3 regions of the Pseudoclavibacter sp. CFCC 14310 genome follow, and region 2 is predicted to be linked to each of the others. Evidence: riboswitches for the same ligand, from Rfam matches in the RefSeq annotation. Region 2 holds a riboswitch; each other region holds the start of a gene.
The links. A riboswitch is a leader RNA that binds a small molecule or an ion and turns the genes downstream of it on or off. The one in region 2 is predicted to bind thiamine pyrophosphate.
Positions count from the first base shown of each region.

Region 1: another riboswitch for thiamine pyrophosphate. It lies ahead of thiD (bifunctional hydroxymethylpyrimidine kinase/phosphomethylpyrimidine kinase); the one in region 2 lies ahead of F8O06_RS08105 (FAD-dependent oxidoreductase).
Region 3: another riboswitch for thiamine pyrophosphate. It lies ahead of F8O06_RS04425 (ABC transporter ATP-binding protein); the one in region 2 lies ahead of F8O06_RS08105 (FAD-dependent oxidoreductase).

Region 1 covers NZ_WBKC01000002.1:135,158-137,411, forward strand. Annotated here, with positions in the region: gene moeB (molybdopterin-synthase adenylyltransferase MoeB) at 1-350, shown strand, start outside; gene thiD (bifunctional hydroxymethylpyrimidine kinase/phosphomethylpyrimidine kinase) at 382-1,245, opposite strand; TPP riboswitch at 1,236-1,331, opposite strand; gene F8O06_RS04360 (DsbA family protein) at 1,367-2,080, opposite strand; gene F8O06_RS04365 (MFS transporter) at 2,188-2,254, opposite strand, start outside.
Region 2 covers NZ_WBKC01000003.1:147,939-150,192, reverse strand. Annotated here, with positions in the region: gene F8O06_RS08115 (fructose bisphosphate aldolase) at 1-48, opposite strand, end outside; gene thiE (thiamine phosphate synthase) at 109-747, opposite strand; TPP riboswitch at 860-993, shown strand; gene F8O06_RS08105 (FAD-dependent oxidoreductase) at 986-2,254, shown strand, end outside.
Region 3 covers NZ_WBKC01000002.1:149,013-151,266, reverse strand. Annotated here, with positions in the region: gene F8O06_RS04430 (ABC transporter permease) at 1-248, opposite strand, end outside; gene F8O06_RS04425 (ABC transporter ATP-binding protein) at 245-1,039, opposite strand; TPP riboswitch at 1,032-1,128, opposite strand; gene F8O06_RS04420 (LutC/YkgG family protein) at 1,195-1,827, opposite strand; gene F8O06_RS04415 (LutB/LldF family L-lactate oxidation iron-sulfur protein) at 1,824-2,254, opposite strand, start outside.

The DNA.
Region 1 (2,254 bases), on a different contig from region 2:
CGGCACAGGGAACCAGTGTGACGGCTCTCGATCTGCAGTCGCTGCTGCAGCGACGAGCCGCCGGCGAGATCGACTTCGATCTCATCGATGTGCGAGAACCGGACGAGTTCGACCTCGTGCACATTCCGGGCGCGCGGCTGCTGCCGTTGGCCCGGCTGCAGCACGAGATCCGTGCCCGGGCCTTCGACGTCCCGGCCGGACGCGAGGTCATTCTGGTCTGTAAGACGGGTGCGCGCTCGACGCAGGCGCTCGAAATGCTGCGTGACTCCGGACGCACCAACGTGCGACAGGTGGTGGGCGGCACGATGGGCTGGGTGCAGACGGTCGATCCCTCGCTGCCGCGCTACTGAACCATCGCTGCGACTGGCTCGGCGTCGAGCCTCAGCGCAGGTCGACGAAGTGATCGACCGGGCCGTGACCCTGCCCGACGTGCAGAGCGTCGGCGCTGCGCAGCGCCCGGGTGAGCCAGGCCTTGACGGTGATCAGCGCGGTGGGCCAGTCGTCGCCTGCGGCGAGGCGAGTCGCCATGGCCGAAGAGAGCGTGCATCCGGTTCCGTGCGTGCAGTCGGTGTCGACGCGCGGAGCGTCGGCTTCGAAGAGCCCGTCGGGCACGGGCGACCCCTCAGGGTCAGACCGGGCGTCGACAAGCGCGTCGTGCACGCGATCGCCGACCAAATGCCCGCCTTTGACGAGCACTACGGTATCGCAGCGTGCGCTGACGAGTCGGGCCTGAGCCACGGCATCCGCCCACGTCTGTGCCTCAGACGCGTCGGCGAGCACCGCGAGCTCTGGAACGTTGGGGGTGATCAGATCGGCACTGCGGCAGAGATCTCGCACGGCCGCCTCGGCCTCTTCGGCGAGCAGGCGGTCGCCGCTGGTGGCCACCATCACCGGGTCGAGCACCACGATCGGCGGCCGCACCTCGTCAAGCCAGGCCTTCACCGTCGTGACGGTGTCGGCGTCGGCGAGCATGCCGATCTTCACGCCGTCGATCTCCACGTCGTCAGACACCGCCTCCAGCTGCTCGCGCAGAAAAGAGACCGGCGGCAGGTGCACCGAGCGCACGCCCCGGGTGTTCTGCGCCACGAGCGCGGTGACGACCGCCATGGCGTAGCCGCCCATCGCCGAGATCGATTTCAGATCGGCCTGCACCCCGGCTCCGCCGGTGGGGTCGGTGCCTGCGATGCTGAGGATGCGCGGCACGCGGATGCTCTTCGGGCGTGATGCGGCATGGTTGACGGTCATTTGGACGATCCCTTCGCTCGTGCTGACGAGAGCAGGTTCGACGGGTCTCTTCTCAGCCCTCGTTCGGGGCACCCCGTGTCACACGCCCAGAGTATACGCCTGCGACCCCGGAGGGTCAGTCTCAGCGAGCGTCGGCGCCGACCCGCGTCTGCACCTCGTGCAGCACCTCGAGCAGGGCCTCGACCGGCTGCGCACCGGAGGCGCCGAAGCGATCGTTGAACAGGAAGAACGGCACTGATGAGATGCCGAGCTCGGCGGCGCGTCGTTCGTCGGCCTGCACCTCGCCCGTATGCGAATGCGTGGTCAGCTCGCGACTGATCGATGCGACATCGAGGCCCTGCTCACCGGCGATCTCCTCGAGCGTCTCGAGACGACCGATGTGGCGACCCTCGCTGAAGTGGGCGTGAAACAGTGCCAGTGCGACTTCGCGTTCCCGGTGGTCGAGACGGGCCGCGTGCAGCAGCTCGTGGGCGAGACCGGTGTTCGACTGCTGCAGCACGTCGAAGTGGAAGTCGAGCCCGGCGTCGGCGGCGGCCACGGTCACTCGGTCGAGCTCGGTTTGGGCCTGAGACACCGTGATGCCCTTGATGTCGGCGAGGTGCTGCGCCGCGCTGCGGGCGTCTGCGTCATCTGCATCGGGGTTGAGTTCATAGCTGCGCAGACCGAGCAGCACACGGTTCTCAGGCCGCTCTTCGCTGAAGCGCTGCACCGCTGCGAGCAGATTGCTCAGCCCGATGTAGCTCCATGGGCAGGCGAGGTCGATCCAGGTCTCGACGCGGAGCGCAGGCGCTCCGTCTGACGACGACTGCTGAGCGGGCGCGGGGGAGTCTGGCATGTTCGGTCTCTCATCCATCTGAAAAGGGTGACTCCATGCTAGCGAGAGCTGCGTGCGCGCTCACGACGACCGGCCGGGCGGTGCGACCCCAGACGAGCCGGCGGGTGTCAGACCCGACCGCGACCGGAGAGCTCCGGAGGCAGGAACTTCGGCGTGAAGTGCCACAGCAGCCAG
Region 2 (2,254 bases):
GGCACCGGTCGAGAACCGCTCGTACTGTGCATCGAACACTGATGACATGGTCACCGCTTTCTTTGTTTGGTCAGCAGGGTGCCGTCGTGCGACACGACGAACATTATCTCACGCTGTGGCGAGCTCGGGCAGCGCTGAGCGCAGCTCGCGAGCGGCGGCCTCGGGGTCGTCGGCCTGGGTGATCGCACGTACGACCACGATGCGGTTCGCCCCGGCGTCGAGCACCTGCTCCAGGGTCTCGGCGTTGACGCCGCCGATGGCGAACCACGGCTTGGCATCGCCACGGCTCTGCGTATGCACCTGTCGTACGGCGTCGAGGGTGACCGGGGCCCGACCCGGTTTCGTGGGAGTGCGCCAGACCGGCCCGATGCAGTAATAGTCAGGATCGCCCAGACGCGCCTGCTCGGCCTGCACTCGGGAATGCGTCGACAGGCCGACGAGCGTGCCCTCCGGCAGCAGCGAACGAGCGTCGGCGACGCTGAGGTCGCGCTGCCCGACGTGCAGGATGTCGGCGCCGGTCAGCGTGGCGACGTCGGCTCGGTCGTTGGCGGCGAAGAGTCGCCCATGTCGGCGCGCCGCAGCCGCGAGCAGCTCGAAGTACTCCAGCTCATCACCAGCGTCGAGATGCTTGTCGCGCAGCTGAATGATGTCGACGCCTCCGCGGTAGGCGGCGTCCACGAACTCGTCGAAGTCTCCGGTGCCCAGTCTGGCGTCGGTGCACAGATACAGCTGCGCCTGCTGCAGCATGCTCAGTCGCCATTCTCGGGTGCGAGGTGTGGCGTGCGGGTCGGTGGAGCGGTCAGCGTGCTGAGACTTGACGATCATGCGTCCAGTGTACGAACCGGGCGGTACAATTGCCCCACATGAGCACGGGAGCCGAGAACTCGGCTGAGAGTGCGCGCGATTCACCAGGCCGAAACAGGCCGGTGATCGTGTGCAGACCGTCGACCTGATCCGGATCATACCGGCGTAGGAAGCGAGCAGAATGAACAAGCATGTCATCGTCATCGGTGCCGGCGTCGTCGGCCTGGCGACCGCGTGGCGACTGCATCAGCGCGGTCACGCGGTGACGATCGTCGATCCGGCGCCCGCTTCGGGCGCGAGTCATGCGGCGGCCGGGATGCTCGCCGCCGTGAGCGAGTACGCCTTCGAAGAAGAGAGTCTGCTCGCGCTCTCCGTGCCGGCCGCGCGTCTCTACCCGCAGATCGTCGCCGAGCTGGACCAGGCGACGGTGGTCGGCACCGGCTACCGGTCGACGCCGACCATCGTCGCCACCGCCGACGCCGCCGATCGCGAGCTGCTGCGAAGCCTGCGCGCCCAGCAGCTCGAACTCGGGCTCGACGTGCAGGATCTCACCTCACGAGAGGCCCGTGCGCTTGAGCCGCTGCTCGGCCCGGGCATCAGCGGGGCGTTCCTGGCCCGCGACGACCACCAGATCACCCCGAGACGCCTCGCCGGGGCCTATATATCGGCCCTCGAAGTGTGCGACGACGTGCATGTGGTGCCGGAACGCGCCGTGGAGCTTCTCTGGCGAGACGAGCGGGTGATCGGCGTTCGCCTCGAACCGAGCGAACGTCGAGAAGGACCAGTCACCCATCGCTTCGACGAACAGCCCGCGTGGCCGTCGAGCGAGGTCGTGGCCGACGTGCCGCCGGCGAGCCCGACCCCGAGCGTGTCGGCGCAACAGGTCATCGAGGCAGACGAAGTCGTGGTGGCCAACGGTTTGGAGAGCCCGAGGCTCGGCGGCCTGCCGCGAGGTCTGGTCTGGCCGATCCGCCCGGTGCACGGCGACGTGCTGCGTCTGCGCACTCCGGAGCAGCTGCGCCCGCTCACCACCCACACGATCCGCGGCCTCGTCCACGGCCGCAGCGTCTACATCGTGCCGCGCGAAGACGGAACGGTCGTGATCGGGGCGACCGAACGCGAAGACGCTCGAGACGCCGTGCTCGCAGGCAGCGTGCTGCAGCTGCTTCGCGACGCCCACGAGCTGCTGCCGGCGGTCGACGACCTCGAACTCATCGAGGCCACTGCTCGTGCCCGCCCCGGCACACCGGACAACGCGCCTCTGCTCGGCCGAGTCGCCGACGGGCTGCTCGCCAACACCGGCACCCACCGCCATGGCATCCTGCTCAGCGCTCAGAACGCCGTCGTGATCTCCGATCTCGTCGACGGCACCGCCGCAGCATCCGACTGGCAGGCGTTCGACCCCTGGCGCTTCTCGTCAGACGATCGATCCGAGACCACCACAGGAGCA
Region 3 (2,254 bases), on a different contig from region 2:
ATGACGCCGGCGGCGAGAACGCCGACCAGCAGGCCGAGCACAGTCTCACTGCCGGTCACGAGAGTGGCCGACCACAGCGTGCCCCAGTAGCGGCCGAGCGCCACGATGACGTCCTGCGGGGCCGGAACGAGGTATTTCGGCACTCCGAGCCACGTGGTGGCTCCCCACCACACGGCCAGCACGATCACGACCGCAGTGGCCGGCGGCAGCACCCGGTGCAGGCGGCTCTGTGCGTTGCGCGTGTTCATCGCCGCATCGCCCCCTCTGCGGACAGCGCGGTCAGCAGACCGGTGCGCGCAGCGGCCAGATCGACGTCTGCGAGCAGCTCGGTGCGCGAGCGAGGATCGCCGAACCAGCCGCGACTCTCAGCGGTCACACGCGCAGGCCGTCCGGCCAGCACCAGCACCCGATCAGCCAGCAGCAGGGCTTCGTCGACGTCGTGGGTGACCAGCACGAGCGTGGTCTGCCGATCGCGCAGCCGCTCGCGCAGCCAGGTCTGACCGTCGGCACGGGTGATCGCATCGAGGGCTCCCAGGGGCTCGTCGGCGAGCAGGACGGGTTTGTCGGCGGCGAGGGCGCGCAGCAGAGCAGCACGCTGTCGCATGCCGCCGCTCAGCTCATGCGGGCGGCGGTGCGCGACCGAGCCGAGCCCCCACTGCTCGACCAGTGGACGCACCTGCTCGCGTGCGGCTGACTTGGAGACGCCGCGGTTGCGCAGCGGCATCGCGACATTGTCGACCAGAGAGAGCCACGGCAGCAGGGAGTCGCCCTGAGGCATGAGTGCGCAGCTGCGCACTCGTTCGGCCGGATCGGAGTGATCGAGCACTCGGACCGTGCCTGCGTCTGGTGTGAGCAGCCCGGTGATCACCGACAGGGCGGTGGTCTTGCCGCAGCCGGAACGACCGATCACGGCGACGTGCTCGCCGGTCTGGATGCTCAGGCTCAGTTCTTCGAGCACCGGCGCCGCTGCGCCCTCAGGCGTGTAGACCACGTCGCTGACGACGACTGCGGTGTCGGATTCGACGCGCGTCGATTCCATCGTGTGACATCCCTCCGCTCGTGTGAACGAGATCAGGTTCAGCGGGTCTCATCTCAGCTCCAGCTCTCGGAGCACCCCGTGTCTTCGTCGAAAGCGTAGCAGACCCCGGTCGGCACACGGCCGACCGGGGTCTGCTACTGCTCAGTCTGGGCGAGTCATTCGGCCGAGACGATCACCACGATCAGGGTGCGCGGGCCGTGCACGCCTTCGACGCGCTGCAGCTCGATGTCCGAGGTCGCAGAGGGCCCGGCGATCATCGTGATCGGCCTTTCCGGCACCAGCCGCCGAATCGCCGCCGGCATGTCGACGACGATCTCTGCATCCTGCACCACGCACACGTGCACATCGGGCACCAGCGTCAGCGCGCGGCGACCCTGGGTGCCGCTGCCGTCCAGAAAGATCGTGCCGCTGATCGAGCAGGCCACGGCCGCTCCGGTGACGATGGCATCGAGGCTGTCGAGCGATGCGGCAGGGATCGAAGCGTCGTCGACCTGCACCTCGCCCGCGTAGTCACCCAGCCAGCTGCGATCCAGTGCCGGGGGGATGCCGACGCGGCTCGCCTGCACGGAGGCGAGGGCCGAGGCGACCTCTGCCCCGATGGTGCTCGGCGTGGCGCGCCGCACCTCGGCTTTGTAGTCTTCGAGCCGATCGATCAGCAGATCGATGCGTTCGGCGTCGGGCAGCTCGATCTCGGCGTCATAGTCGCGCACCACGGGCTCGACCACCGGCGGCGCGATCCGCAGCGCGTCTTTGATGCGATCCAGGATGTCTTCGCGTGCGGTGCTCACTTTGTGCTCCCCTGCGTGCTGCTTCGTTCTTCGGACTGCTCAGACGGCGCCGCGGGGCTCCCGAAGCCTGCGGGCATGGGCCTGCGCTCCCAATCGGCGTCGCGCTGGGCGTCCTGGTTGCCCGGGCGCTGCGTCAGATCGGCCTGCACTGCGCTGGAACGCGCCTGCTCGGCCGCCAGCTCACGTTTGGCATCCGTGGTCTTGAACCACTCGCGGGCCGAGTGCTTCGCCGGCGCCGGAAAGTCGCGGGCGTCCGTCCAGCCGCCCAAGAGCCCGGGCAGCTTGGTGATCTTCTTGTCAGGACCAGCCACGATGCGGCCGCCGATGCTGGCCGCCTTCTGCGCCGCATGCCAGCGTTTGCCGGAGCTCATGGCCGACGCCACGGTCTTGAGCATCGGCTTCTCGAGCCCGGAGCCGACGGTGTTGA